4 regions of the Neptunomonas japonica JAMM 1380 genome follow, and region 2 is predicted to be linked to each of the others. Evidence: predicted binding sites of a transcription regulator. Region 2 holds the regulator's gene; each other region holds the start of a gene.
The links. Region 2 encodes sigma-54, which starts transcription at its own class of promoters, with help from an activator protein. Its sites were predicted from a motif close to TGGCACNNNNNTTGCTNT; they were not measured.
Positions count from the first base shown of each region.

Region 1: a site for sigma-54 is predicted at 2,352-2,369, ahead of NEJAP_RS06215 (ANTAR domain-containing response regulator). Genes of this name have one in related genera too.
Region 3: a site for sigma-54 is predicted at 4,518-4,535, ahead of NEJAP_RS02655 (PEP-CTERM sorting domain-containing protein). Genes of this name have one in related genera too.
Region 4: a site for sigma-54 is predicted at 3,005-3,022, ahead of ureA (urease subunit gamma). Genes of this name have one in related genera too.

Region 1 covers NZ_AP014546.1:1,369,994-1,377,765, forward strand. The annotation lists gene NEJAP_RS06210 (NarK family nitrate/nitrite MFS transporter) at 1-1,397, opposite strand, end outside; gene NEJAP_RS06215 (ANTAR domain-containing response regulator) at 1,671-2,312, opposite strand; gene gltX (glutamate--tRNA ligase) at 2,494-3,990, shown strand; gene NEJAP_RS06225 (hypothetical protein) at 4,118-4,702, opposite strand; gene NEJAP_RS06230 (DUF211 domain-containing protein) at 4,708-4,974, opposite strand; tRNA gene NEJAP_RS06235 (tRNA-Ala) at 5,276-5,351, shown strand; gene NEJAP_RS06240 (protein adenylyltransferase SelO) at 5,621-7,354, shown strand; gene NEJAP_RS06245 (homocysteine S-methyltransferase family protein) at 7,407-7,772, shown strand, end outside.
Region 2 covers NZ_AP014546.1:3,059,812-3,067,583, reverse strand. The annotation lists gene rapZ (RNase adapter RapZ) at 1-811, opposite strand, end outside; gene ptsN (PTS IIA-like nitrogen regulatory protein PtsN) at 822-1,280, opposite strand; gene hpf (ribosome hibernation promoting factor) at 1,293-1,589, opposite strand; gene NEJAP_RS14345 (RNA polymerase factor sigma-54) at 1,633-3,132, opposite strand; gene lptB (LPS export ABC transporter ATP-binding protein) at 3,200-3,928, opposite strand; gene lptA (lipopolysaccharide transport periplasmic protein LptA) at 3,934-4,440, opposite strand; gene lptC (LPS export ABC transporter periplasmic protein LptC) at 4,430-4,966, opposite strand; gene NEJAP_RS14325 (KpsF/GutQ family sugar-phosphate isomerase) at 5,161-6,147, opposite strand; gene NEJAP_RS14320 (calcium/sodium antiporter) at 6,164-7,120, opposite strand; gene NEJAP_RS14315 (ABC transporter ATP-binding protein) at 7,303-7,772, shown strand, end outside.
Region 3 covers NZ_AP014546.1:578,363-586,134, forward strand. The annotation lists gene leuS (leucine--tRNA ligase) at 1-1,318, opposite strand, end outside; gene NEJAP_RS02640 (zinc ribbon-containing protein) at 1,477-2,019, shown strand; gene NEJAP_RS02645 (DUF4124 domain-containing protein) at 2,054-2,533, opposite strand; gene NEJAP_RS02650 (phosphoribosylaminoimidazolesuccinocarboxamide synthase) at 2,567-3,670, opposite strand; gene NEJAP_RS02655 (PEP-CTERM sorting domain-containing protein) at 3,851-4,480, opposite strand; gene NEJAP_RS02660 (DEAD/DEAH box helicase) at 4,636-5,934, opposite strand; gene NEJAP_RS02665 (MOSC domain-containing protein) at 6,185-6,901, shown strand; gene NEJAP_RS02670 (hypothetical protein) at 6,931-7,302, shown strand; gene NEJAP_RS02675 (hypothetical protein) at 7,396-7,772, shown strand, end outside.
Region 4 covers NZ_AP014546.1:473,151-480,922, reverse strand. The annotation lists gene NEJAP_RS02150 (hypothetical protein) at 1-98, opposite strand, end outside; gene ureE (urease accessory protein UreE) at 118-576, opposite strand; gene ureC (urease subunit alpha) at 585-2,288, opposite strand; gene NEJAP_RS02135 (urease subunit beta) at 2,326-2,631, opposite strand; gene ureA (urease subunit gamma) at 2,655-2,957, opposite strand; gene NEJAP_RS02125 (urease accessory protein UreD) at 3,172-4,026, opposite strand; gene urtE (urea ABC transporter ATP-binding subunit UrtE) at 4,023-4,718, opposite strand; gene urtD (urea ABC transporter ATP-binding protein UrtD) at 4,722-5,561, opposite strand; gene urtC (urea ABC transporter permease subunit UrtC) at 5,558-6,658, opposite strand; gene urtB (urea ABC transporter permease subunit UrtB) at 6,662-7,772, opposite strand, start outside.

The sequences.
Region 1 (7,772 bases), 1.7 Mb from region 2:
AACAGCAAGGTCACAAAGCCTAATACGGCTGTTGCGGCAATCACAGAGAAGAAAGTTGAGTAATCAACCATCGATAATACGGTGAGATAAAATACCGCGCCAACGTTTCCGTAAGCACCGGTCATGCCCGCAATTTGGCCTGTTAAACGGCGTTTGATTAAGGGTACGACGGCAAATACTGCACCTTCGCCGGCCTGCACAAAGAACGAGCACGCCATGGCTGCAATAACGGCTAGTGCTAAAGGCCAGCTGCTATCGATAGTCGACATTACCGCATAGCCACCTGCTAAACCTGCTGTGAGAATTAACAGGGTTTTTTTGCGGCCAAAGCGGTCGCTTATCCAACCGCCACCAGGGCGAGACATCAGGTTCATAAATGCATAAGCAGAAGCGAGCAGTCCGGCATAAACCATATCTAGTTCAAAAACATCAGAGAAGAACAACGGCAACATCGATACCACGGCAAGTTCTGAGCCAAATGTAGCAAAGTAAAGCACGTTTAATACCGCCACTTGCTTAAAAGCATAGCGCTGTACTTCGGGTACCGGTGTATGGAAAATCTCTTTATTAACGTCATAAGCACTATAGCAATCGTAAATGAAGATAGCGGCCAATATCACGTAGATGCTCAGCGCTGCTGTATCTGAAAGAATCGACACACCCGCAGGAGAGAGCTTCCATGTTAATAGTGAAAGCGCGGCATATAATGGGATTTTCATAATAAGCAAAAACACAAAGTCAGCTTTACTCGTGACTTCTAAACCACCAATACGTTTTGGTTTGAAGTAGGTAGAGCCTTTAGGCGTGTCAGTAACATTTTTATACCAGATAAAACTGAATATCAGGCTAAACAAACCAGAGAGGCCTACGGCATAGCGCCAGCCATCATCACCACCAAAGATAAGGGCCAGTGTCGGTAGGCTCATTGCTGCAGCGGCAGAACCAAAGTTCCCCCAACCACCGTAAACACCTTCAGCTGTGCCTAGCTCATTCGCTGGGAACCACTCACTCACCATGCGAATACCAACAACAAAGCCTGCACCAATAAACCCTAAGAAAAAGCGGGAAATCGCGGCTTCAGCAAAGTTTGTGGACAATGCAAATGCAAAGCAAGGTATGCTGGCCAGAAACAGCAAGGCCGCATAGGTAATACGCGGGCCATATTTGTCGGTCAGCATGCCGATGATAATGCGCGCTGGAATAGTGAGCGCAACATTGAGAATCAGCAAGGTTTTGATCTCAGACTTAGTCAGCCCGAGGGATTCAGCAATCATGCCGAGTAGGGGGGCGTGGTTAAACCACACAAAGAAGGTGATAAAAAAGGCGATCCAGCTGAAATGCAGGATCTTCATCTTTCCGCCGAAAGATAGCAGGTTAAACGATTTTTCCTGAGTCATAGTCATTTTCCGCCTGTTAAAAAAAGAAAAGGCGCCAACAAACCGAAAGGGTGAGATCCCGGTTGTTGGCGCCCTTGCCTGAAAAAAAACATTGTTTTTAAATGGTCTAATAAATGTGTATTTGCTTCTTTTGAGTACAGTGCAGCGAGCGTGCCAACTTAATAAAAGAGTAGTTTTTATAGGGGCTAGCGCAAGATTATGAGAAAAAGAGGGCGTTTAATTAGATAAAAAAACGCCCTCTTTGGTGCGCCGCACAAATGTGGTGCTGTATGTTTAAGAGTGGCCGCTACTAATGCTATTACTGTGTTTTCCCAATACAGCAATAATGTTTTTAGCAACATCACTGAGTGATTTTTGTTGATCCATCGCCATTTTTTGTAAGGCTTTAAATGCTTGGCTCTCTGCGCAATGGTTATGCTTCATGATAAGCCCTTTAGCTTTTTCGGTCAGTTTGCGCTCAGCTAATTCAGCGCGTGCTTGATCAAGCTTATTTTCTGTATGCCGAAGGGCATGGCGCATTGTTTGTAATGCTTCAAAGCGAGCCACAGCCACATTAACGATGTTTTCGACCCTATGTGGCGCAAGCCCGTCAATGACGCAGGCGCTCACACCCGTGTTAATGGCTTGTTCGGTCATTTGTTGGTTATCGTGTTCGGCAAAGATAACGATAGGGCGTAAGCAGTGCTCGGCCATCAATGCAATACTTTCTAGGCCTGCTTTATTGAGGGAAACAAGGCTGATTATGACAAGGTTGGGTTGTAATTGGTTGGCCTTATCGGCCAAATGTTGAGTGGATGTCAACTCCCCGACAATGTCGTACTCCTGTTCACGTAAAGGAATAAGTAGAGTGTGCTCTAGCTCTCCCTTACGCGTAATATTTTCATTAATGACAAGCACGGTTAGTCTGCTTTTCAAATGAATCACCTGCTTTAGTAATGAATATTTATTAAATATTTAGCAAGTTACGGGCCAGTCTTTGTTTTAAATGTCAGGAACTCTCATGGAGTTGGCATGGCAAGGGGTGGCAGGCAACTGTATAATGCCCGCTTTATTTTCGTATTCTTTTGGCAACCACGTTAGCTTTGGCAGGAACATAATGACCGTACGTACTCGCGTTGCGCCTTCTCCAACAGGCGATCCGCATGTAGGCACCGCCTATATTGCACTTTTTAATCTGGCGTTTGCTCGCCAGCACGGTGGGCAGTTTATCTTACGTATAGAAGACACCGACCAAACGCGCAGTACGGGCGAATCGGAACAGAAGATCTTAGACTCACTTCGCTGGTTAGGTCTTGAGTGGGATGAAGGCCCAGATGTAGGTGGCCCACATGGCCCTTACCGCCAGAGTGAGCGTAAAGGTATGTATGCCCAGTATGCACACGACCTCGTAGAAAAAGGCCATGCATTTCATTGCTACCGTACCTCAGAAGAGTTGGACGAGCTACGTACGGCTCGCCGTGCTGCGGGTGGACACACTGCATTAAAACAAAGTGACTTAGCCTTACCTGCTGATGAAGTAGAAAAGCGCAGAGCTGCGGGTGCACCGTTCGTTATTCGTATGGTTGTGCCTGAAGGCGAGGGTGTTTGTGTAGTAGATGACTTGCTGCGTGGCACGATCGAATTGGAATGGGGAATGGTCGATGCACAGATCCTGCTAAAATCTGATGGCATGCCGACTTACCATTTAGCGAACGTTGTTGATGATCATCTTATGGAGATCACTCACGTGATCCGCGGTGAAGAGTGGATTAACTCGGCACCTAAGCACAAATTGCTGTATCAGTACTTTGGCTGGGAAATGCCGGTTCTGTGCCATATGCCATTACTGCGTAACCCAGATAAGTCCAAACTGTCTAAGCGTAAAAACCCAACCAGTATTTTGTATTACCAGCGTATGGGTTATATGGCTGAAGCACTACTTAACTACTTGGGCCGTATGGGTTGGTCGATGCCGGATGAAAGCGAAAAATTCAGCCGTGAAGAGATGTTCTCTAACTTCGACATTACGCGTGTCTCTTTAGGTGGGCCGGTTTTTGATCAAGAAAAACTCAGCTGGCTTAACGGTGTATGGCTACGTGAAGACCTAAACCCTGAGCAGTTTGCAGCTAAGTATCAGGAGTGGGCACTAAATCCACAGTACTTGATGCAGATTTTGCCGCTTATCCAACAGCGCGTAGAAAAGTTCTCTGATGTAGCACCGCTAGCGGGCTTCTTCCTATCGGGCATGTTACCGATTAAAGAATCTGACTTTGAACACAAAAGCGTGACATTGGACGATGCTAAACGCATTTTGCAATTTAGTGTTTGGTTCTTGGATACCGAAAGCAACTGGGATAAAGACCACCTGTTCGCACAGCTAAAGCAGCTAGCAGAGCAGATGGGTTACAAGCTACGTGACTTCTTGTTCCCGTTGTTTATCGCTATTGCGGGTACTAACCAAACGGTTTCTGTTATGGACTCTATGTCGATTCTTGGCCCTGATATGAGCCGTGCGCGTTTGCGCCATGCGGTTAACCTATTGGGTGGCCCATCGAAGAAAGAAGCAAAACGTTGGGAAAAAGAGTTTAGAGAAGTTGTTGCAGGCATCGAGTAGCTAGCTATAGATAAATCAAAGGCCTGCCATTGCAGGCCTTTTTTATGTCTGTTTGGTTAAACCTTACACAAGAGCCGTTGATGTGCTTGGCTGTGGTTTTATTACAATAAATCTTAGGTGTGTATGGCTAGTTACTAGTAAATAAAAAGATGAGAACAGATGTTGTTATAGCGATAAATAAGGTTTGCACACCACTGCGTAACCACGATGTACCTGCTATTCGGCCCAAAAAAACACCCAGTAAAAAAACAATAATTAAGGCTAAAATAATGGCTAGAAAAAGAGGCGAAATTGGTAATACAACTCCTGCATGAGTTAATAGTAGAGGGCTAAGAATCACTAATGAAATAAGTAGAGGGGCCGAACCATTCACTAAGGCAATCATGATAGGCACCCAGCGGGCTGCTTCAGAATGTGCCGATTCATGTAAATCCTCCAGCATAGCCTCTTCCAGCTTAAGAAGAGCACGCCGCCTTTCGGCCAGCTCACTAATATAGGCGCTGCTTACGCCGCTCACACCTAACGCGATGGAAGCACCTAAACAAGCGTTAATGGTAATGCTTAGTGGGGTAGACGCACTGAACTGGAAACCAAGAATCATCCCGAGCATCGTTAACGCACCGTCAAAACCATTCACGACAAAATATCGCCGTGCAATTCCTTGAGAGCGCGTGATGTTTAACAGAAATTCAGCTCTTGTGAAAATATTCATAAGCGTCAGCTGTTTGGCTCGTTTTTAACTTCTACCTCATCAATGCTATGCAGGGCGCAACCCATTTTATTAATCACATCTTGCAGAAGATCAAAATCAATCAGTGTTGCTTCAACCGATACTTCCAGTGATTCAGTTTTTTCATCGACAGCGATAACCGTTACTTTAACTGTGCTGCCTTTAATAACAGCGCTTAATGCTTGGCAAAACTCAAGCGCGTTAGGGTGATGAGGCTTTAAAACATCAAGTACTACTCTTTTAACCGCGATCATAAAGAGGCCCTCTGTCTGTTCTTTTTATCGGTGTATTAACTCATCTTGCCTAAAAGTGGCGCATAGGTCACTGCCTTACATCATAACTTGGTGATATGCAGGCCGAAGCAGAAAGAGGTAAAAGCGATGGGTTCTAGGTGAGTATCGTTAGTGTCTTGATGTTATATTTTGATGGTAAGCCTCGCAATAGATTGAATCGCTTAGACAAAGTCTAAAAATGTGTTTGACATTAATGTGAAATATGGGATGATACGCGTCGTTTCAAAGCGCACTTATTTCTTCCCCCAAGTGTGTTAAAGATGGGGCCTTAGCTCAGCTGGGAGAGCGGTTCGCTGGCAGCGAACAGGTCAGCGGTTCGATCCCGCTAGGCTCCACCATCTAAAACAGCCTTCTTGCGACCCTCGAGTATTTACACTAGCGTTCTCTCGTTTTGTGCTACATCTGTTAAATCTAGGTTGTAATGAACGGAAAAATTCCGAACTATGCTTTTTCAAATAGCCTGCTGCGCTTTACCGGATTATCGTACTAGAGGGACATAAGTAGTTGCTGGTCGTATAATCCAATAAATCTGCCCCTTTATTACCAGAATGCAATGATGTTGCAATAGCGGGTAGCAGCCTTTTTACCCGCGTTATGAGGTGCCCTTATGAAAAAGTCTTTGCCCCAGGAAACTTCGCCAACTATCGAGACGCTTGACGACCTTTCAACATTGGTAAATTACTCGCTCATGGATACGCTTAACCCCGATCCTGATGCGAAAGAAAATGGCGTAGACCACGCGCCGCGACAGGTCTTTTCGGGTCATTATGTTCCCGTAAAACCTACACCGATTAAAGATCCAGAGTACGTCACTCACAGCAAAGATTTCTTTCGCGAACTTGGGTTTGCCGACAGTATTGCACAGTCCGACGACTTTGTTAGGATGTTCTCTGGTGATATTTCACAGGTGCCTGCGCCGATGCGTAAGGTCGGTTGGGCTTGTGGTTATGCGCTTTCCATTTTCGGTACCGAATATTACCAGCAGTGTCCATTCCAAACCGGCAACGGATACGGTGACGGGCGTGCTGTTTCTGTACTTGAAGCCGTTATCAAGGGTAAACGTTGGGAGATGCAGCTCAAAGGAGGCGGCCGTACACCATACTGCCGCGGAGGGGATGGCCGTGCTGTCCTGCGATCAAGTATCCGGGAGTTTCTGGCACAGGAATATATGCACGCACTTGGGGTGCCAACGTCACGGTCTTTGAGTTTGTTCGTGTCTAAAACAGAGAAGGTTCAGCGGCCGTGGTACTCACCGGGTTCGCGCTTGCAAGATCCAGACAGAATGATATCTGAGCCTGTTGCTATCTCGACGCGTGTCGCGCCGTCGTTCATTCGGGTCGGGCAACTCGAACTTTTTGGTCGCCGTGCCCGTAAGCAAGAGCATCCAAAAGCGATGGAGGAGCTCGAAAAGATTGTTTTGCACTTGGTCGATCGTGAGTACGCTAACGTTATTGATAATAAGCTACCCACCGCCGAAAAAGTGGTGTTGCTTGCGCGTGAGTTTCGTAGCCGCCTTACGTTGCTTGTTGCTAACTGGATTCGTGTTGGTTATTGCCAGGGCAACTTTAACGGTGATAATTGCGCCGCCGGAGGTTTTACTCTCGACTACGGCCCGTTCGGGTTTTGTGAAGAGTTCGACCCGCAATTTCAACCTTGGACGGGTGGCGGGCAACACTTCTCGTTTCTTAACCAGCCTATAGCTGCGGAACGTAACTTCCACATGTTTTGGGCAACACTACGGCCGTTGCTGGCATCGCAGACGGACTCTTTGCAACAGCTTGACGAGATTCGCAGTGGTTTTGCAGATGAGATGCAAATGGCAATGGAAGCCATGTGGGCTGCCAAGCTTGGGCTTGGGGCTTTTCATGCGGAGCTGTTCAGTGAACTCGAAACACTTATGGTGCAAACGCCTGTTGATTACACCGTCTTCTTTCGCGAGCTATCGAATGTGCCTAACGACATTAGCCCACTGCAAAAAAGCTTCTATAAAGGAGCAGCGTATGAGGCCGACCCCGAAGGGATGGATAAACGCTGGTCAGAATGGCTGACACAATGGAAGTCGCTCATCACCAGCGGGCATTATGCTCAGTCCTGTTCCCGTGAAGAGCTCTCTAAACAGATGAAACTCGTTAACCCAAAATACAGTTTGCGAGAGTGGTTCGTTGTGCCCGCGTATCAGCAAGCAGCCGCAGGGAACTATTCCCTAGTGAGAGAACTGCAAGAAGTTATGACACAGCCATACGCTGAACAATCAAAAGAGGCGGAAGATAAATACTATCGACTGAGGCCGTCTGAGTTCAGCGAGCTAGGTGGCGTGTCGCATTATAGCTGTTCATCATGAGTTATCAGATTTTTAGGTAATACGCTAATAAATACAGACTGGAGTAAATAAATTGAATCACATCACGTTGCTTGATGGGGGGATGGGACAAGAGCTTTTACGCAGAAGTGCGCGTGCAACGACACCTCTTTGGTCTGCCGATATTATGTTGCATGAGCCAACTCTAGTTCGAGATTTACACCTTGATTTTATTAAGAGCGGGTCCCGAGTTATCACGCTTAATACCTATACTGCAACACCACCGCGCCTAGCACGAGAAAATGAGCTTGCTCAATTAAAAAACCTTCACAGGTCTGCTATGGATGCAGCTTTAGGTGCGGTTGAACTAGCCGAATGTAATGATGTTGAAATTGCGGGGTGTTTACCGCCGCTAGTTGCAAGTTATCGCCCCGATGTATCCTTATCGTACGAGGATTCA
Region 2 (7,772 bases):
TAAAGTGGCTAGCTAGTTGTTCAGTGACATAAACTGAGCGATGTTGGCCGCCGGTGCAGCCGATCCCTACGGTGACATAGCTACGATTGTTTTGCATGAAGTGCGGTAGCCATTTATCTAAGTATTCTTGAAGATCCTTTATCATTGCGTTTACGTCACTTTCTTGGCTAAGAAAATCGATTACCGGCTGGTCGAGCCCTGTGTGTTTTCTAAGTTCAGCTACCCAATATGGGTTGGGTAAAATACGCATATCAAAAACAATATCGACATCCATAGGGACGCCATGTTTAAAACCAAATGATTCAAACTGTAAAGAAAGTGACTGCTCTTTACGTTCAGAAATTCTGAGTTTTATGATGTCACGTAGTTCGTAAATAGATAGTAGTGTTGTGTCTATTCGCAGATCAGCAAGATCAGCAATCGGTTCTAATAATGTGCGTTCATAGTCAATAGAGTCAGGAAGGTTACTGACTAACTCTGCCATCGGGTGGCGTCGTCTTGTTGAGCTGTATCTTTTTAATAGTGTGTCGTGAGAGGCATCAACATAAAGTAGTTCAACTGTGATTTTAGGGTGCTTTTTAAAATCTCGCCAGATGCTCGGCAATTTCTCGAGATTGCTTGATAGGTTGCGAGCATCTATGCACACGGCAATACGGTTGAGCTGTGCGTCATCCTCTAACATATGATCAATTAAGTTTGGCAGTAATTTGGCCGGAAGGTTATCAATACAATAGAAGCCAACATCTTCGAGGGCTTGTAGAGCTGTACTTTTTCCTGAGCCTGATCGCCCACTAATGATCACTAATTTCATAGATCCATCTCTAAATGCGAAACAGTTGAGTAGCAACGTCTAAAAGTTGCTCATTTGAATGTGTATTTCTTAATGTGTCCCGGAACTCCTCCTGACTGAATACTTCGGCCAGCTTTCCGAGCGTGCTTAAGTGGTCGTCACATGCTTCTTCGGGAACTAATAGAAAAAATAATAAATCGACAGGACGATTATCGATCGCATCAAAATCAATGGGCTTGGATAAGTATATAAGTGCGCCAGTGGCCGTTTGGACGTTGGCAAGGCGACAGTGTGGAATGGCCACACCTTCACCTATGCCCGTACTGCCCAAGCGTTCTCTGCCGATGAGGCCGCTAAATACTGCTTCTGCTGAGAGATCACTGTTTGATTCAGCAATGATTTTACTGACAAGCTCAATGATACGTTTTTTGCTTCCTCCTTCAATATTTTGAAGAACTCGCTCTGGTGATAATAGTGACAGAATGGGCATGTGATTTCAGTTTTAAAAGTTACTTATGGCTTTTAGTTTTTCTTTATGTTTGATGACCTGACGATCTAGTTTATCGATCAATCCATCAATAGCAGCATACATATCATCTTGTTCGCTTGTGGCAAAAATTTCACCGCCGGCGATGTGCATATCCGCTTCAGCTTTTTGACGTTGTTTGTCTATGCTTAGTGTAACTTGTACATTAGTAATGTTATCGAAATGTCGTTCAAGCTTCTCAAATTTAGTATGTACATACTCAGAAAGCGGTTCAGTAAGCTCTACATGATGACCTGTAATATTGATTTGCATAGGTATCTCCTTTTAAAACGACGCATGTCGTTATAACTTAATATTAAACCAGACACTTCCTTTCATTAGAAGGAGCAATGCCCATTGCTTCTCGGTATTTTGCAACAGTCCTTCTTGCAACTTTAATTCCTTCTTGGTCTAACAGTTGGGCAATTTTGTTATCACTCAACGGCTTTGCAGTATTTTCAGCAGAAATCATTTTTTTAATGACGGCGCGAATAGCTGTAGAGGACGCAGCGCCACCGTCATTGGTGCTTACATGACTAGAAAAAAAATATTTTAACTCAAAAATTCCGCGCGGAGTGTGCATATATTTTTGTGTGGTAACACGAGAAATAGTCGATTCATGCATTTCTACTGCTTCTGCAATGTCATGTAACACCATTGGCTTCATGGCTTCATCACCATGCTCCAAGAACGCTGATTGGCGCTCAATAATCTGACTAGATACTTTTAGTAGAGTCTCATTACGGCTTTGTAGGCTTTTTATAAACCAGCGAGCTTCTTGTAAGTGGTTTTTAAGATAGGTGTTATCAGCGCTGCTGTCAGCTCGACGAATGAGGTCGGCATAACTCGTGTTAATTTTTAGGTTGGGAGATGCGTCTTGATTTAGTCGTACCGTCCAAACCCCTTGGAATTTCTCTACATATACATCGGGGGTAACGTATTCAGCTTTTGAGCTAGAAATATGAGAACCGGGATAGGGGTTTAGTGATTGTATTAAGAGAATAATAGCTTGTAGTTGAGGCTCTTTTAATCGCAGTTTTCGTAGTAGCTGCTTATAATCCCGTGTTCCTAACAAGTGTATGTATTGTTTGCATAATGTAAGCGCTTGTTGAAGCAGCGGCGTGTCTGGTGGTAATTGGCGCAACTGAATGCTTAAGCACTCACCCAAATCACGAGAGGCAACGCCTGGAGGGTCAAACTGTTGAATCCTGTGTAATACTGCGTCTACTTCATCGAGTTCAGACTCGGCAAATAATGTAGGTTCGCTCTCTTTAAAGTGTTCAAGAATTTCTTCTGTAGAGGAGCGCAAATACCCTTCGTTATCGATGCCGTCAATAATTGCTTCAGCAATTAAGCGGTCTGCCGGGCTCATTGGCGTTAAATTTAACTGCCAGTTAAGGTGGTCTTGCAGTGTTTCTTCTGCCGTGTCGTTAGATTCAAAAAAAGAATCATCATCTCGCTGGCTACTGCTTGTTCCTGTTTGATACGTGTCTTCCCAAGAGGAGTCTGTGCTGAGTTCAGAGGGAATGTTGTCGCTCCACTGATCTTCAGCTGAGTTCTCTATGCTCTCGTTGCTTGATGTGCTGGATTGGGCGAGGTTGTTATCTTCACTTGGAGTGGTTATTTCTTGCTGTACTTCGGGTTGATGCGTTTCATCGAAATCATCACTCGTTTCGAGCATCGGGTTACTGTCCAGTGCCTCCTGTATTTCATGTTGGAGGTCGAGTGTCGACAGCTGCAACAAACGAATAGCTTGTTGTAGTTGAGGGGTCATTGTCAGGTGCTGACCCATTTTGAGTTGCAATGATTGCTTCATATAACTACAAGGTTACTCCAATAGGGCAGTTCATATAACTTAGAATGTGAAATTTACAATGTGATGTTCAAAGTGTAAATGTATGTCCTAAGTAGGCTGCTTTTACTTGTTCATTTGAAAGTATCTCTTCTGGTGTTCCTTGAGCAAGAATAACGCCTTCACTAACAATATAGGCTTTTTCACAAATATCGAGTGTTTCTCTCACATTATGGTCAGTAATTAAAATACCAATACCTTTGGATTGTAGGTGTTTTATAGTGTGTTTTATGTCATTTACAGAGATGGGATCAACGCCGGCAAATGGTTCGTCTAATAGAATAAAGGTAGGTTCGGAGGCCAACGCTCGGGCTATTTCTACACGCCGGCGTTCGCCGCCAGATAGGCTCATGCCTAAGCTGTCGCGTAAGTGTGTGATGTGGAATTCGCTTAGGAGGCTTTCTAGCTTCTCGTTACGCTGCGCTGTCGAGAGTTCTTTTCGCATCTCTAGTATGCCGAGCAGGTTATCTTGTACGCTAAGTTTGCGGAAAATGGATGCTTCCTGTGGGAGGTAGCCTATTCCTTTTCGGGCGCGTTCATGCATCGGTAGTTGTGTGACGTCATCGCTATTGATACGTATAGCGCCTTTGTCGGTATTAACTAACCCCACAATCATATAAAAACAGGTGGTTTTTCCCGCACCGTTTGGACCTAGAAGTCCAACGATTTCACCGCTGTTAACTTCCAGGGAGACATCGCGAACTACCTGTCTCTTTTTGTATGATTTTGCTAGATGTAAAGCCTGAAGAAGAGTGTTCATCTGTACTAATTGGCCTTAGGCTGAATAATCATTTTAACGCGTTGTCCCGAGGACCCAGATCCACTATATGCGTTGACGATGGCTTTTTTCATTTGGTAAACGATACGCTCGCCGCTAAATGTGTCTCTATCTTGTTCTACGCGTGCTTGGCCCGTTATAGTGACGGTTTGTTCAGCAATTTTATATTCTAATTTTTCGCCAAATGCGTTAGTAATCGGCTGATCTTTTGAGGGCCTTTGGCGAAAGTTGGCAGGGCTTCCCGTGGCGATGATTAGGTTAATATCATCCTTTTTTCGATATAGGTCGACCTTGGCTGCTCGAATCTCCATGCTGCCTTGGGTCATCAGGACATTGCCTTTGTATGTTGTTGTACCTGTGTTGTCGTCAATGCGAGCACTGTCTGCACTTATATGAATAGGCTGCTTTCGATCAGTCGGGAGCGCAAAGCAAAATGAGCTGAACAATGCACTTATAAGCAGAAAGAGCTGTATTAATGATCTGTTATTTAGCATGGAAAGTGCCTTTTACATCAGAAAGTAGTTCCGATGTATTCATTTTATAGTTAATAATCATGCCCGTAGCTGTTGTGATATTGGATTGCTGGGTGATCTCCACGGGCGCGTTAGTCTTTGCCGTTCCTTGAGCTTGGTAGAGACTCAGGCTTGATGTTCTTAACACACTTGGTATCGGGCTTGTTGGATTATGCGTGACGATAACTTGTTCAACAAGGTCGAAGCGATCGATATTATCATAAGCAATGCCTGAAAGGCTTTCGCTAGTTAAGCGAGGGCTATTCTCAGCCATTAAAGTAATGTGGGGTTGTTTGAGTGTAGTGCGTTTTGCTCTTGGGAAGTGGTTAAGCTCGTTTGCCTTAAGCGTACGTAGAAGCTCTCCATCTTTATTGAATTCTTTACTTGAAGCGGATTTCATAAAGTAATCAACGCCACTGATTATTTCCGCTTCAGAGGCGTCTTCTATATTCGAATCGGAGCTAATAATCCAATAAAGAAAGAGAGGGAACAGCAGCAATATTGCCAAAAATATCCTGGTTTTGCTGCGCGTCAGTAACATGCTTACAAGAACCTCTCATAAGCACACTCTAATTGGCTTTTAGCCTCAAGAGTTGTTTTGCAAAATTCACGAGCCACGCAAGCCGTCATTGAAGTAGAGTGGGCAGTCGCTTCCTGAATTTCAATTGATGCTTTTAGTGTAGGGCTCTTCATTTTTTTGCATTAAATAACCCCTGCTTTAAGCATGTCGTGCATATTTAATGCGCCGGTTGGGCGATTCTTGTCATCGCATATGATTAATGCGTTGATTTTTTTGTCCTGCATGATTTTTAACGCTTCGGCGGCGAGCAAGTCACCAGAAATAGTGGTGCACTGATGTGTCATCACTTCTTCAATGGCTGTTGTTTTGAGATTTAATTCTTGATCAAGTGTGCGTCGTAAGTCACCGTCTGTAAATATGCCTATTAGTGCTCCCAATTCATTTACCACAGTTGTCATGCCTAAGCGTTTTTCAGTTACCTCAATAAGCGTGTTATTGATGGTAGTGCCATGCTGAACAATAGGAATATCCGTACCTGAGTGCATTATATCTTTGGCTTTCAGTAATAGCTTTCTGCCTAGGCTTCCGCCGGGGTGTGAAAATGCAAAGTCCTCGGCACTAAAGCCTTTTGCTTCTAGTAGCGCAATAGCTAACGCATCGCCTAATACTAATTGTGCCGTCGTGCTTGATGTAGGAGCTAGTCCTAGTGGGCAGGCCTCTTTTTCTACACCAATATGTAAATTTGCATTAGCGGCTTGAGATAGCGTGGATTGTGGATTAGCCGTAATACTAATAAGCGGCGCACCCATGCGCTTGATTAATGGCAATATAGTTACAATTTCAGATGTTTCGCCTGAGTTTGAAAGTGCCAATACGACGTCGTTAGAGGTGAACATGCCCATGTCGCCATGGCTAGCCTCACCAGGGTGTACGTAAAAAGATGGCGATCCTGTGCTGGCTAGGGTTGCAGCAATCTTATTGCCTATATGTCCAGATTTTCCCATGCCAGTAATAATAATTCGGCCAGTGCATTCCATCATGAGGCGGCATGCACTTTCAAAATTGCTATCGAGATAGCTCAATAAATCATTTACGGCTTCGGCTTCCAGTTTAATGGTACGCATAGCAGATGCAATAAATGGTTTGATGTCGTCATTCGTATTATTCATTGTATTCGGCTTCTAATCAGGTTGACATAGTGTATAACACAAACATATATCCAGCATATGCTGCGGTTAATAGACCGCCTTCTACTCGATTAATTTTAGCTGGTCGTTGTAGAAGGCAAAACACTAGCAGTAATACAGTTAAACCTAGCATTACCATATAATCGCGATTAAAGGCTATCGCATCAAGTGTAATAGGGCTAACTAACCCTGGAATTGCCATGACAGCTGCAATATTAAATATGTTAGAACCGACAATATTCCCGAGTGCTATATCGTGATGGTTTTTCAGCGCGCTGGCAACAGATGCGGCAAGTTCCGGAAGACTGGTGCCTATAGCAACAATCGTCAGGCCAATCACCAGTTCTGAAACCCCCATATACGTTGCTATTTCTACTGCTCCCCATACCAGCATGCGAGAGCTGGCTACGAGTAAGCTTAAGCCGAGTATAAGCCAGAACAATGCTCTTCCTGTGCTCATTTCAGGAATCTCTTCGGCTTCGTCAGAAATGTGGTCCGCAGGGTCGCTGTTTTTTTGGAATTTAGCGAACATTACAAGGCAGATTGCTAATGATGCGAGCAATAAAATGCCGTCAAATAATGTGATGTTTAAGTTATAAAGCACAGCGCCAGCTAAGAGTGTAATGCACAATAGTAGTGGCATTTCTTTGCGAAGAACCGCTGATTTTACAGGAAGAGGAGCGATAATGGCGGTGATGCCTAGTACTAGACCGATGTTGGCAATATTGGATCCTAGCGCGTTACCAACGGCTAAACTGCCTGATCCGTTAATAGATGCCATAATTGAGACGAGTATTTCAGGTGCTGATGTGCCAAATGAAACGATCGTAAGGCCGATTAGCATAGGAGACATTCCCGAGTTCTTTGCCGTTGCTGCTGCTCCTATTACAAAGCGATCAGCACTCCAGACTAAAATGATCAGCCCAGCGATGATAGATAAAATCGGAAATAACATAGTATTTGTTGTGCTCAATAGTTAAAAGCGGCCTATTAAATCAGAACCAAAATTTGGTGCAAGTTAAAAGGATGGTCTGTTCATGTTTTGTGCAGTAAATGGTATAGTCTCGCGCGGTATTTCTATGCGGGAAATCGGATCATTAACCCCTTCTAATATGGCAGGGAAAAGGCTTTGATAATATGTCGGTGAATAACAGTCTAAAATCAATTATCGATATTCGTGGGTTGAGTTTTAGTCGTGGAGCTCGTCAAATTTTCCGGCATGTGGATATGCAAATTCCGCGTGGGAAAATTACAGCTATCATGGGGCCATCAGGGACGGGTAAAACAACGCTTCTTAAATTGATTGGCGGTCAGCTACGTCCAGATAGTGGACATGTAAAGATAGATGGATTAGATGTGCATCGGATTTCTCGCCAGCAGTTGTTTGCTTTGCGTGAACGCATGGGAATGCTGTTTCAAAGTGGTGCGTTATTTACAGATATGAGCGTCTACGAAAACGTGGCATTTCCGATAAAGGTACATACTCAGTTAGCAGAGGACATGGTACGAGATGTCGTATTAATGAAGCTACAGGCTGTCGGGTTGCGTGGTGCCAGAGATTTAATGCCGAGTGAGTTATCAGGGGGAATGGCGAGGCGTGTAGCTTT
Region 3 (7,772 bases), 1.6 Mb from region 2:
AGTTTGCGCAGTTAATAACTGGAATTGGCGTACCCCAATAACGCTGACGAGAAACGCCCCAGTCGCGTAGTCGGTAGTTGATAGTTATCTGCCCTTTGCGTTGACGCTCAAGCTCAGACGAAATAGCTTTAAAGGCTAGGTCATATTCAAGGTCATTAAAGTCACCGGAGTTGACCAAGATACCTTTGTCGGTAAAGGCTTCTTTTTCGATATCGACTTGTACATCGCTATTTGTTGAGTCGATAACCTGTTTTATCTGTAATCCATATTTCTTAGCAAATTCCCAGTCTCGTTGGTCGTGAGCAGGCACTGCCATAACGGCACCAGAGCCATAATCCATCAAGACAAAGTTTGCTGTCCATACCGGCACTTGCTCGCCGGTAAGCGGGTGTGTTGCTTTAATACCAAGCGCCATACCGCGTTTTTCCATGGTGGCCATGTCAGCTTCAGCCATTTTGATGTTTTTGCATTCATCAATGAACTGGGCAAGCTCTGGGTTGGACTCGGCAGCTTTAAGTGCTAAAGGATGCTGAGCGGCAACTGCAACGTAAGTCACCCCCATCAGTGTATCTGGACGAGTAGTAAAAACTTCTAAGTCTGAACCATCTTCCACGTGGAATTTGAGCTCAACACCTTGAGAGCGTCCAATCCAGTTTCGTTGTTGCGTAATAACCTGTTCAGGCCAATCTGTTAGTTTGTCTAAGTCGTCAACAAGTTGGTCTGCGTAGTCAGTGATTTTAAGGAACCACTGAGGGATTTTTTTTCGCTCAACAAGTGCGCCAGAGCGCCATCCACGGCCGTCGATGACTTGTTCGTTAGCGAGTACTGTCATGTCAACTGGGTCCCAGTTCACTTCAGCTTCTTTTTTGTAAACAAGACCTTTTTCCATCAGGCGAGTGAAGAACCACTGCTCCCAACGGTAGTATTCGGGATGACAAGTAGCGAGCTCGCGATTCCAATCGTATCCAAAGCCCATTAGCTTTAGCTGGTCGCGCATGTAGCTTACGTTTTCGTATGTCCACTTAGCAGGAGGTACATTATTGTTCATAGCGGCGTTTTCAGCCGGTAGACCAAATGCATCCCATCCCATAGGTTGTAGTACGTTTTTTCCCTGCATTCGCTGGTAACGGGAGATTACATCACCGATAGTGTAATTACGAACGTGGCCCATATGAAGGCGACCGCTGGGGTAAGGGAACATAGAAAGGCAGTAAAACTTCTCTTTGCTAGTATCTTCTGTGCATAGGAAACTATTGTTATCTTCCCAGTACTGTTGAGTCTGGGTTTCAATCTCTTGCGGTTCGTATTGATCGTTCATAATGGTATCGTGTCGGAATCTCAAGCAATAAACCGGCTTATATTGATGCCGGTTAAAGAGTCTACTGGAAAGTTTATAGTATGCTGCATAGCATACAATATAAGCCCTGCTATCAACAGCAGTATAGGTCGTAAAATTATGTCAGGCCGGAGTTGAAAATGGATAATAAATCAAAAAAAATGCCAGAAAATAAACAGGACGTGTCAAGTTTATATAATCGTGTTTTGGATCGTTTAGCCGACACGTTAGAAAGCGCCGAACATCGTTCGTGGGATTACCTACAAGAAAAAATAGAAGAAGCGGTAGAATTGGAGCTAACTGCTGAAGAGATGACACGAGATGAGATGGACCTGCTCAGTGCTTATGTAAAGCGAGACCTCAAACAGTTGGGTTATTATGCGCATGAAACAGGTGAGGGAATTGCTGCCTGGTTACATTTTGACTTGAATATTCTTGAAAGCACGCTAGTGAAAAAGCTAGTTGCTCTTGCTGACCAGACTAGGGTTGAGCAGGAAAGGTTAAGAGAGCAGCTAGCCAATGAGAATGATGAGTATATGGCAGGGGAGATTGCTGCTGTAGGTACGTTTCAATGCCAGAAATGTAAGAAGCAGCTGCAACTTAGGCAAACTAGCCTGATTCAGCCGTGTGAGACGTGCGGTTCAGAGCACTTTAAACGCATATCTAGTCCGTGGAATCAGTAAGCTAGCTGCTGGATACTAACGGGCGAATAACTATCTATTTGCAGAAGAGTTCTACATTTTCTTTCGCATCTTGAATGGCGTTGCGTGCAGCAGCGCCTTTTAACTTTTGCTTTTTGCCGGTAGCCAAGTTAATACCTTTAACACCATTGTTTTTGTATTTTGTGTAACGTTGCTTGTATTTTTCACACATATCTTTATCGCGCGCTTCTTGCTTGAGCATGGCTTTTTGCTCAGCCTGTATATGTTTTTCTTTTCGTATTTCGTTTTGTTTATCTTGTTCTACGCGACGTATATCTCGTTTTTTCTGATTGAGTAAGCGCTCTTGCCTATTAGCATTGGCACGATCTACTGGTAGCTTTTGTAGCTTTACTTCTTCAATATGAGGAGCCAGCACGCGTGGCGTGCTGGAGTAGTGAAGCTTGCCGTTTTCATCTTTCCATTTATATATTTCCGCGTTTGCTATTGGGCTTGTAAGTAGCAAGGCGATGATAAAAGGTAGAATGTTGTGCGGCATCGGTCGTCTCAATTTTGGATTAGAAATATATGTCTAATCTATAAGATCGTATTGATTACGCAAAATATCAATAATATCTGCTTTAGGGGTGTCAGAAAGTATCAATTTTTTGCCAGTTACTTTCTCTGCAATACCTATATAGGTTGCAGAAATGTCCATCATCACCGCCTCAGGTAATGAATTATCGCGTGCTAGTGCTTCTCGCTCAGGCATGCGCTCTTTGTTAAGTAGAATGTCTGGATCAGGAAAGTGGTTTAATAACCATTGGCGGAAGCCTTCTTTGGAGTTTTCAACAATGTGACCATTGTTATAAGACGCTTCATCCCAAATACGTGAAGAGTCGGGTGTGCCGACTTCATCCATATAAATTAGCTTCTCGTTGCCAGCGGCATCAGTGACATAGCCAAATTCAAATTTAGTATCGACAAATATTTGTCCCAAGGCTGCTAAGGCATCACTAATAACGCCAAAACCTTCTTTCAATAGTTTCTCGTATTGCTTTATGTCATCTTGGCTACGCAGGTTAAAAGCAGCAAAGTTATCTTCTAAATTTTGGCGGGTGATGTTTACATCATCTGCTTCTGGTACGCCTGGAATCCCTTTGAGAATACCTTTCGTTGAGGGCGTGATCAGAATTTCGGGAAGTTTTTGGTCTTTTTTCAAACCGTCGGGTAACTGAATGCCACAGAACTCACGTTCGCCTTTAGAGTAAGAGCGCCACATAGAGCCGGTAATGTATTGACGACAAATAGCTTCAATCATTACCGGCTTGGCTTTTTGTACGATCCACACAAATGGATGTGGGATATCTAAAATATGGCTATCGGCTAAACCGTTATCATGGAATAGCTTAAACCAGTGGTTAGATATGGCGTTAAGTGCAGCGCCTTTTCCAGGTACCCCATGCATACCGCCTTCGCCATGCCAGATGCAGTCAAAAGCAGAAATACGGTCACTGATAACCATAATGGCTAGCGGAGCATCGGCGGCAACATCGTAGCCTTTTTCTTCGATAAGGCGTCGGCTATCAGCTTCGGTTAGCCAGTAAACCGAGCGTACTTTACCGCTGTGGACGGGGCTATCGGTACGAATCGGCAGATCGTTATTAACTGCTAGCACTTTATCGGCAAGACTCATGAGTTACGCTGTCCTGTTTAGGATGGATTGTATAGATTTCATAGAATAGGTTTAGGCGGGGATTTTATCAGATTAGAAAATATGAGACACGATTTTTACGTAAGAAGAGGGAGGTGCTTAGTAGATATAAAAATGCCCTAGTGCAAGCTAGGGCATTTGGAAGTTACTGTTAGGTGATGATTAAACAGCTTTACGTTTGATGTTTGAGAAGCGCAGGCCAACTAAACCTAAGCCGAATAAAAGCAAAGTAGCTGGTTCTGGTACATCGTTGCTGTTAGATGCAAATAGAAAGTTATCAAATTTAGTAGATGTATTTGCACCGCCGTTGCTAGGGTCGTCCTGGAAAACAAAAGAGCTTAAAGCCGTATCTGTTACTAGGCCAAAGAAACCAGATGTTCCTGAAGTGCCTACGTTGAACGACTGTCCATCAACAGTAAGTACAGTGTAATCAGAGGTAGGGTCTTCATTAGAAAAGTCAAAACCAAATGCTAAAAGACCATTATCAAAGGTAATAGTCATAGTATCTGGGATATTGCAGCAATCAGTATAGAAGTCTAAATGGTTGCTAGAGAAGGTGCTTGATGAGCCGCCACTAAGAACAGAAAGTCTAATACCAGAGCCAGTAGCTACGACTGAAAAATCCCCGAAATCTTGGTTTGAGAACCCGCTAATTGAATTGGCATCAAAATTATAAGACGACGTTGAGCCTGCAGCCGACAAAAAAGATGCCTGATTAGTAAATGTTGTAATTAGTGCTGCTTGAGCTTTTAGAGTGAATAAGCTGATAAAAGCAATTGCTAGGTATTTCATTCTGTCGCCTTACGTTGATAAATTGATTTTCAAATGTAAAGCAAATCCAGTGCCAGTTTTATAAGTTATTGATATTTATGATTTTATTAAATAACAAAACGTCTCTAAAAAGAGACTGTAAGAAAATCTGACGTTTTTGTCTCTTTTTTGAGTCGCTACTTCTTTTGCTTTTGCTTTTGCTTTTGCTTTTGCTTTTGTTTCGCTTTGCCCGTTACTTTTGCTGTCGTCACTTTATTACGAATAATTTTAGTTTGGCTGGCTTTGTTGGTGCGTGGCTTATGCGCTTTTTGTGAGAGCTGCTTTCGAATGTTGTCTCGGCTGCCTACTTCATAGCCTTTTTGATAGATTCGTTGAATACGAGAACCTATTAAACGCTCAATGTCGTCTAGTGCACGCTCCTCTTCTCGACTAACAAAAGAAATGGCATGGCCCTTAGCGCCTGCGCGACCAGTACGACCAATGCGATGTACGTAATCTTCAGCTAGGTAGGGAAGGTTGTAGTTTACAACATACTCAAGACCTTTAATGTCCAAACCGCGCGCGGCAACTTCGGTTGCGATCATGACTTGAACTTTGCCGGCTTTAAAATCGGCTAAAGCTCGTTTGCGTGACCCTTGTGTTTTATCGCCATGGCAAACAACGTAAGAGATTTTGTCCATTTTAAAATCGACTACTAACTCATCGGCTTGGGCTTTTGTGCTGGTAAAGACCAATACTTGAAACCAGTTATGCTTTTTGATCAACTCAACAAATAAGTCTGCTTTGCGGCGCTCTTCAACTGGGTAGACTACATGCTCGATTGTATCGGCTGTTGCATTTTGCTTCGCCGCACGGATTGTCTCGTGACGTGACATTAGTTTTTTAGCCAACTCGTTTACCGTAGACGTGGCCGTGGCAGAGAACATTAGTGTTTGATGCTGTTTCGATGTCTGCTGGATCAGCTTGTACACATCGCTGATAAAACCCATGTCCAGCATGCGGTCGGCTTCATCTAGAACGACAAACTCAACTTGCGTCAGGCTGATATTGCATTGCACTACATGCTCAAGTAGACGGCCGGGTGTTGCTACCAAAATATCAACCCCAGCTTTTAGCTTACCCTTTTGCGATACAGTACTTACACCCCCATAGATCCCTTTGACAGTAAATGGCAGAAACTGTGCATAACCTTTAATAGTGCTCGTCAGCTGCTCAGCAAGCTCGCGCGTGGGGGCTAAGATCAAGGTTCGCACATGGCCAGGCTGTGTTGTTGCTGGACGATCAATCATCTGCTGTAAAATAGGTACCGTAAACGCGGCTGTTTTGCCGGTACCCGTTTGCGCATTTGCCAGTACATCTTTACCGCGACGAGCAGGAATGATCGCTTGCTCTTGGATAGGCGTCATTTGGCTGTAACCACAAGCATCCAGAGCGCGTTGTAACTCAGGTGCTAGATCTAAAGAGGAGAATTTCATTGTCTATCCTTTGTGGACACAGCCACAGCCAAAATACAGGGCGGCTATTATAAAGGAAATCTGTCTTGTGAGTGTCGTTTTTTATAGAGGCTTTGTCGTTATGAAGAGATCTTAACTTTTTATAAAAAACGGCGTGTCATTGTGAAGCGTGATCAATGTTTTTGTATAAAATTGGGTGGCTATTTTATTTTTTGATATACAGTATTTTTTAAGGCGAACAGTATCAGTTACCTAGATGAGAAAGGGCAATATGAAGAATCAAAACTATCTCGATAAAGTGTATTGCGGGACAGTAGCTCAGCGCTACGGGCTTGAAACTGCTATTGATAAATCAGTCATTAAAATAAACCTTTATCTCTCTAGTGAAGGGCTGGAGGGTGATCAGTGCGCTGATCACAAACACCATGGTGGTGCTGAGCGAGCTTTGCATCAGTATCCGTTGGAGCACTACGTGTTCTGGGAAAATAAATACGGTACCAATAACCAGTGGCAGGCTCCAGGCATGGGTGAAAACCTCAGTTGTGCAGGGATGACAGAAGATACCGTCTGCTTGGGAGATCGTTATCAATGGGGAGAGGCTATTATTGAAGTTAGCCAGCCTCGCTCACCCTGTTTTAAGCTGAATCAGCGTTGGAATATTGAGCGCTTTTCTGTTGATATGCAGGAACTAAGTCTTTGTGGTTGGTTATATCGAGTTATTCAGCCAGGTGTCGTGAGTGTAAAGCAGCCGTTAGTGCTGGTGGATCGAGAGTCAAACGCGATGACAATACGTGAAGTATGTGAGGTTTTCTTTGGTGACCCATTGAACAGGGATGGATTGCTAAAATTGAAACTGCAACGCAAACTATCAGCGAGTTGGATGGATAAGGTAATACAACGCCTTGAAAACCATGAAGTAGAGAACTGGAGTTTTAGGTTATTGGGGCGAGCAGACAGCAAAGCGACAGGGCAACAAAATGTTTTCTAAGTTTAATAAAGATAAAACAGGTTTTTCTTATGAATAATTCACATTACTTTTACCGTACTGCTATTTATACTCAAAAAAATAATGAAATTGGCTTGGTCGACATTAACCAGCTAGATAATGTTACGCCGTTAGATGAATGGCTTGGCCTTGTGGTTTCGTTAGCGGATGGAGCACATTCAATTCAGGAGTTGCTAGATTACGTAAGCAGTCGTTACTCTTCAGTACCTGCTAACCTTGAAGAGACCATCCATTCGGTAATAGAGAGGCTTGAAGAGGGGAACCTTATTAAGTTGAGTGATAAGCCTGTCGCTCTTCCTTATTATCTTGCTGAGCCTATTGAGGCGCTTGATCTGGATAAGGCCCGAAAGTTAATAGCAGAAGACGGATACACGCTTCACTAACAGGCTATCTTTTCATAGTTAAGACTAGCTTTCTGGTTTGAGAGTTAATCATGGATGCTTGGTTGGCTTTGCTATCTAAAATAAGGATGTTATATGCAAAAGTTACTTAACCTATTGAGGGTAAGTGCTTCAGGGAAGCTTGTATTACTTTTATGGGTAGTCACCATGGCTACCTTTTCAGTTATGTGGTTTTTGTCACTCCCCGCCGTCGAGCACTTTGTGCCAGGAAAAGTATTATTTGACCTATCCTTTACTGGGTATTCGTATGAGTACGCCGTTTCATTGCTGGATGAGCTAGGTGTACAGGGGCGAGATGTATACCTATACCTTCAATTGCCTGTCGATTTTATTTTTCCGGGGCTTTTGGCAATATCGAGTGCGTTGCTTCTCACGTGGGTTTTTAGCAAAGGTTATGCGCCTAACTCTAGAGTCTTCTACTTTGCAATTGTTCCGTTTTTAGGTGGGCTTTT
Region 4 (7,772 bases), 1.5 Mb from region 2:
GTATTTGTGGTTTCATCGTGCGCCTGAACTAACGAACTAAATGCGCTTACGCCTGCAAGAGCGGCTAGAGCCACTGCTTTAGATGTTACTACCTTCATCTTTTACTCCTTTATCTTTTCAGTGTTCATGCACATGGTGGTGTCCACCATGGCTGCTGTTGTGGTATGCCCCGGCTTCTGGCTCAAATGGAGCCTGTTCAACCACTACCGTACCGCCTAAACCTCGCACCATATCGTCAAGCACATGGTCGTGCTGATAACGCACAAAGCCTGCGGCTACCTGCAGTGACACATGCCTATTACCTAGGTGATAAGCAACGCGAGTCAACAGCAAAGGATCATCACAATGCACTGTGGAGACATGCTCATCTGCTGCACACACCATCACCACGACACCCTCTTCACTCTCTACCTGATCGCCATCACGCAGTATCAAGCCGCGTGGCAAAAACAGACCCGCTTCACGCCCATCATCCAGCCTCACTTTTAAGCGGCTTTTGATACGTTTATCAATTGGTAGGCTTAATGTGGTTTGGTGGGGCTTAACACACTTTAACAACGTCGTTAGCTGTAACATTGGCACCCCTAAAACAGAAAGTAACGCTGCGCCATCGGCAGCTCGGTTGCAGGTTCACAGGTCAGTAGAACGTCATCCGCTTTTACTTCGTAAGTTTGGGAGTCAACACTGATATCCGGCTGATAGCTGTTATGAACCATGTCGGCTTTTTGTAACGTGCGACAGCCTTTTACTGTCCCAATTAAACTGCGTAGCCCCAACGCTTCTGGCACTTTTTCTTTAATCGCCGCTTGTGATAAAAACAACATTGAAGTCGCATGGCAGGCACCACCCATCGAGCCAAACATGGGGCGATAGTGCACAGGCTGCGGTGTAGGTATCGAGGCATTCGGGTCGCCCATCGGCGCGGCAGCAATTAAACCGCCCTTAAGAATAGCGCTGGGTTTAACGCCGAAAAAGGCAGGTTTCCACAACACTAAATCGGCCAACTTGCCAACCTCGACCGAACCCACCTCATGCGAGACCCCATGTGTGAGTGCAGGGTTAATGGTGTACTTAGCGATATAGCGTTTAATACGCCCATTATCGTGCTCAGCAGGGTCACCTTTAAGGCTTCCCCGTTGAGCTTTCATTTTATGGGCGGTTTGCCAAGTACGAGTGATAACCTCGCCGACACGCCCCATCGCCTGAGAGTCAGAGGCGATCATTGAAAATGCGCCCAAGTCATGCAGGATGTCCTCTGCGGCGATCGTTTCACGGCGAATACGGGACTCCGCAAACGCAACATCTTCGGCAATACTGGGATCAAGATGATGGCAAACCATCAACATATCCAGATGTTCATCCACCGTATTAACCGTATAAGGGCGTGTTGGGTTCGTAGACGATGGCAACACGTTAGAAAAGCCCGCAGCCTTAATAATATCAGGGGCATGTCCCCCACCCGCACCTTCAGTGTGATAGGTATGAATCACACGGCCATCCATCGCCGCCAATGTATCTTCTAAAAAACCAGACTCGTTTAATGTGTCGGTATGGATAGCTACCTGTACATCCATCTCATCAGCAACCGTCAAGCAGCAATCAATCGATGCAGGGGTTGTTCCCCAGTCCTCATGCAGCTTAAGCCCCATAGCACCGGCGGCTATTTGCTCACGTAATGCTTCTGGCTGGCTGCTATTTCCTTTTCCAAGGAAGCCAATATTCATTGGCAAGTTATCCACAGCCTGCAGCATCCGATGAATATTCCACGGCCCCGGCGTGCATGTTGTCGCATTGGTGCCCGTTGCAGGGCCTGTACCGCCACCCAGCATAGTGGTCACGCCTGACATCAATGCATCGTCAACCTGCTGCGGGCAGATGAAATGAATGTGTGAATCAACACCACCCGCCGTAACTATCGAACCTTCACCCGCAAGCACCTCCGTGCCCGGACCAATCACAATATCAACATTGGGTTGCACATCAGGATTACCGGCTTTACCTATCGCAGTGATGCGCCCAGCCTTAATACCGATATCGGCTTTAATAATGCCCCAATGATCAACAATCACGGCATTAGTAATCACCAGATCAACCGTCTCGGCGCTACAGCGCTGGCTCTGCCCTTGGCCATCACGGATCACTTTACCGCCACCAAACTTTACCTCGTCACCGTAGGTAGTTAGGTCCTTCTCTACCTGCAACCACAACTCGGTATCGGCCAAGCGAACTCGATCTCCGGTTGTTGGGCCAAACATCTCAGCATAAGCACGCCGCGAAATAGTCGCCATCAGTTATTCCTCGCTGCTATCTGTTTATAGTGAGGCATCACAGTGGCCCCATCACTTTGCCCTGAAAACCATAGACAATACGTGAGCCAGCATAGGCCACCAACTCAACCGTCCGTGTTTGCCCCGGCTCAAAACGTACCGCCGTACCCGCCGGAATATTCAGACGAAAACCACGTGTTTGTTCGCGCTCAAAACTCAATGCATTGTTAGCCTCATAAAAATGATAATGAGAGCCAATTTGAATGGGGCGATCACCGGTATTAGCCACCCGTACCCTACAAACCTCACGACCTGCATTTATTTCAATATCACCCGCTGGGGTTACTAGCTCACCTGGAATCATACAAACCTCCCGCACGCTTACACTCAAACAATAGGGTCATGGACTGTCACCAATTTGGTGCCATCTGGAAATGTGGCTTCTACTTGCACCTCTGGGATCAACTCAGCGATACCTTCCATCACATCATCCAACGATAATAAGGTGCGCCCATAATCCATCAGCTCAGCCACGCTACGTCCATCACGTGCCCCCTCAAGAATCGCCGCACTAATAAACGCCACCGATTCAGGGTAATTAAGCTTAAGGCCACGTGCTTTGCGCCGTTCAGCCAACAAGCCTGCGGTAAATAACAGCAACTTATCTTTTTCACGCGGTACTAACTCCATGCTCGACAATACCTCCGACATCGAAACCAAAAGGGTGTCACAGGTAAATAGCAAGTTACGTACCAGCACAGTAAACATGCGTTTGCTGCGTTTTAGGGCAGGAGAAACTGAGGATAAAGCACCAAAAAAGCGCATAACGACACCACTAGATGCGACTAATCAGTGCATAAAAGCATATTCATGATGTCGAAAAGAGGTCAGTCAAAAGAAAGGCCTAAGTAGCCCATATCCTTGGAGAGCAGGCAGGGATTTCCAGCCATTGTTCACGTAGCGTTTTCCATACGGGAATCAGTACATTTTGGATATCTTCAGTATTGTTGCCGAGCATTCGCACTACCAGCAGGCCATCTACACAGGTAGCCCCTACAGCGAGTTGTGGACCAAAGCTGTCGAGAACATCACACACCACTTCAAGATAATCACTATCTATAGTGCCTGCTATCAGCGTGGCACTCATGGCATGACCACGTAAACCTGTAGTGCTTTTTATCAGAGCATCCGCATGCGTGGTGAGGTTATCTATCAGGCTAATTTCACCGTCAATATAAACGCGTGTTTTGGCATCAATACTTCCGTGGTTGAAGGTTTCATTGTTGGCAGGTCGTCCCAAGCATTGAAACTCCCAGCCGATAAAGCGGCTTCCCTGCTCAAGATAAATATCGCTATGTATCTGTGCATGCGCCCCAGGAAAACAGATATTCTCTTGCGGTAACCATTCTAGCGTGCTGTCTTTTTCAACACTCAGCGTCTGAAACTGGTAGGCCATTTTCTCGTCTGAGCGATAGAATTTTGTGGCACCGGGCGTGGTAATAACCGCATGGGCACCTTGCTGCGTATGTACTCGGATATCTAGTTGATCCCCTCCAACAACACCACCGGGAGGGTGCAGCAGATAGGTATGGCAGGGAGCCCCCTCAGGATAGAGAGGACGCTGTACCGCAAGTGGGCCACGCTGCATGCGGTCTACTAACCGCGCTTTACCGTGACGCAGCTGATATCCCAAATGCAGCCTCGCTTTCCAACCCATAGCCGATTCGGGTACATTGAGACTACTCGCTGGCGCATTCATACGGTGAGGTACTGCGCTACGAGTTTATCATCCAGCGCTTCCATTTCGCCTTCCGCCACATGGCGGCCGCGATCAAGAATACAGAAACGATCGCCTACTTTGCGTGCAAAAGGTAATTTTTGCTCCACCAACAATACTGTTAGCCCCATTTCACGGTTGAGCTTACGAATTATATCGCCTATTTCGGTCACCACATTGGGCTGAATACCCTCGGTAGGCTCATCCAATATCAGAAGTTTTGGGTTAACCACCAGTGCCCTGCCGATAGCCAGCTGCTGCTGTTGTCCACCAGATAGATCTCCACCACGGCGGTGCATCATCTCAGCCAATACCGGAAACAACTCGAAGATATATTCAGGGATTTTGCGATCATTGCGTGCACGTACTGGCAAACCCACTTGCAGATTTTCTTCAACACTAAGCAGAGGAAAAATCTGCCGCCCTTGCGGTACATAACCAATCCCAACACGAGGGCGCTGCTCAACTGAAGCCTTTAGTAGATCAGCCCCATCCAACATCATGCTGCCACTTTTTACAGCCTGATGTCCCATAATGCATTGCAGCAAGGTGGTTTTACCTACGCCATTGCGGCCCATTAATACGGTGCACTGCCCTTCTGGTATATGCAGATCAACATCCCAGAGCGTGTGGCTTTGGCCGTAATACTGATTCAAACCCTCTATTTTCAGCATCAATCACTCTCCCAGATAGACTTCGACCACTTTAGGGTCTTGCTGTACTTTGTTCATGCTTCCTTCTGACAGAACGCTACCCTGATGCAACACAGTAACGGTACGATCTTTACCTGCTAGATTGCGTACAAAATCCATATCGTGTTCAACCACCACAACAGAATGGCGTCCAGCCAGCGAACTTAACAATTCAGCGGTGCGATCCATCTCCTGATGCGTCATGCCAGCCACCGGCTCATCCACCAATAACAAACGGGGTTTTTGCATCAGTAGCATGCCAATCTCTAGCCACTGCTTTTGTCCATGCGATAGCTTACCTGCCAACATCTTGGTATTTGCCTGCAAGCCTATCAATTCAATGGTTTCCAACAGCATAGAACTCTGTTCGCTATTAATACGCGCATTCAAAATCGACCAGACATTGCGATCATCAGCCATCGCCAGCTCTAAGTTCTCCCACACAGTGAGTTCTTCAAAGATAGTGGGCTTTTGAAATTTTCGGCCAATACCCGCTTGCGCAATGGCTGGCTCATCCATCTCTAGTAAATTGATGGTTTGCCCGAACCAAGCAGAGCCGCTATCAGGTTGCGTTTTACCGGTAATGATATCCATCATCGTCGTTTTACCCGCACCATTAGGGCCGATAATGCAGCGCAGCTCTCCATCATTGATATAAAGATTAAGATTATTGATCGCCTTGAAACCATCAAAGCTCACCGTAATATCTTCAAGATAAAGCAGCACATTGTGCGACACATCGAGCTTAGGTGCCTGTTTAGGCACCAGAAACGGATATACATGGTTACGATCTACCGCTTGCTCAAAGGCAGAAATAATACTCATGCCGACACCTCCTTATGCTGCTTCAACCCTGCCACAAACCCAGTAACCCCCTTAGGAAGTAACAGTGTTACCAAGACAAATATGCCCCCTAGGGCGAACAACCACACATCCGGTAGTTCAGCCGTAAAGTATGTTTTTGCATAATTAATAAGCAATGCACCAATAACTGCACCGTACAAGGTAGCCCGGCCACCCACAGCAACCCACACAACAATCTCAATCGAGTTAATCGGTGAAAATTCATTGGGGTTGATAATGCCGACTTGCGGCACATACAGTGCGCCAGCCACACCCGCCAACATGGCAGAGATAACAAAGATCCACAGCTTTACATTCTCTACTCGATAACCCATAAAACGGGCTCGCGACTCGGCGTCACGCACAGCAATACAAACACGCCCTAAACGGCTGTTCATTAAATGCCGGCATATAAGATAGCCAACCGCCAAGGCCACCGCCGATAGAACAAACAGCCCAATACGCGTGGTATCTTCTTGTAGCGAAAAGCCTACCAAGTCTTTAAAGTCTGTAAGTCCGTTGTTACCGCCAAAGCCCATTTCGTTACGATAAAATGCCAGCATCAGCGCATAGGTCATCGCCTGCGTGATAATGGAAAGATACACACCCGAAACACGCGAGCGAAACGCTAACCAACCAAAGATAAATGCCAACACGCCGGGCACTAACATAATCATAATGGCCGCAAACCAGAACTGATCAAAACCTTGCCAGAACCATGGCAGCTCCTGCCAATCCAGAAACACCATAAAGTCGGGCAACTCTGGGTTGCCGTAGACTCCACGATCACCAATTTGACGCATCAAATACATACCCATGGCATAGCCACCCAGCGCAAAAAATGCACCGTGCCCTAACGTAAGGATTCCTAAATAGCCCCACACCAGATCAACGGCAACGGCTAACAACGCCAACGTTAGATATTTACCCATCAAGGTAACGGTATAGGTTGGCACATGCAGTGGGTTCGTCTCGGGCACAAATAGGTTAAGCAGTGGCACCAGAATGGTGATCACCAGCAATACGCCCAGCATAATCTGGCCGCCACGGTCGTTCTTGACTATATTCAACACTCCCATGACCTAACCCTCCGCCGCACGGCCACGTTGCGGGAATAACCCACGTGGGCGTTTCTGAATAAACAGAATAATGAAAATCAACATCAACACCTTAGCAAGCACAGCACCGGCCCAAGGTTCCAGCACCTTATTAGCAACCCCCAAACTTAACCCTGCAACCAGCGTCCCCCATAGGTTTCCTACTCCTCCAAAAACAACCACCATGAAGGAGTCGATAATATAAGCCTGCCCCATGTTTGGCCCTACGTTGGTTAACTGAGATAGCGCCACACCGGCGATACCAGCAACACCTGAACCCAACCCAAAGGTGAGTGCATCAACTCTATTTGAACGAATTCCCATAGAGCGTGCCATTGCACGGTTTTGCGAGACGGCACGCACCTGTAAACCCAATGCGGTTTTTTTCAACACCAGCAACAAGGCGACAAACACCACCAAGCAAAACAGAATGATATATAGCCGACTGAGCGTTAAAGAAAACACCGGATTAATTTGGATAAGGCCGCTCATCCAATCGGGCGTTTCTACACTACGGTTAAGCGGAGAGAACAACGAACGTACCGCCTGCTGCAAAATCAGGCTTATACCAAAAGTAGCGAGCAAGGTTTCTAGCGGGCGGCCATAAAGAAAACGAATCACACCTCGCTCTATGGCAATACCGACCAAACCAGAGACAACAAACGCAGCAGGAATAGCCACTAAAATTGACCACTCGATATGATCAGGCATCAACAACTGAATAACGTAGGTGGTATAAGCGCCAATCATAATCAGCTCACCATGTGCCATGTTAATAACGCCCATGACACCAAAAGTGATCGCAAGGCCAATACCTGCCAACACCAATACGGAGCCTAAGCTCAACCCAAAGTAGAGAGTCTCTAGCCAACCGTAGTATTGCACCTTATCTTCAATGCCTTTAAGTGCAATTTGTGCCTGCTTTTTAAGCAGCGGGCTTTGGGCTGTAGAAACAAACGCCACTAAAGCACTGCGTGATTCTTGCTCTAATGAGCCATCTAGTTGTTCTATCGCATTGGACAACAGAACATCATCGCTACTTTTAAGATCATTAATAGCCAATGCGATATTAATCATCTCACGCACATTTTTACTT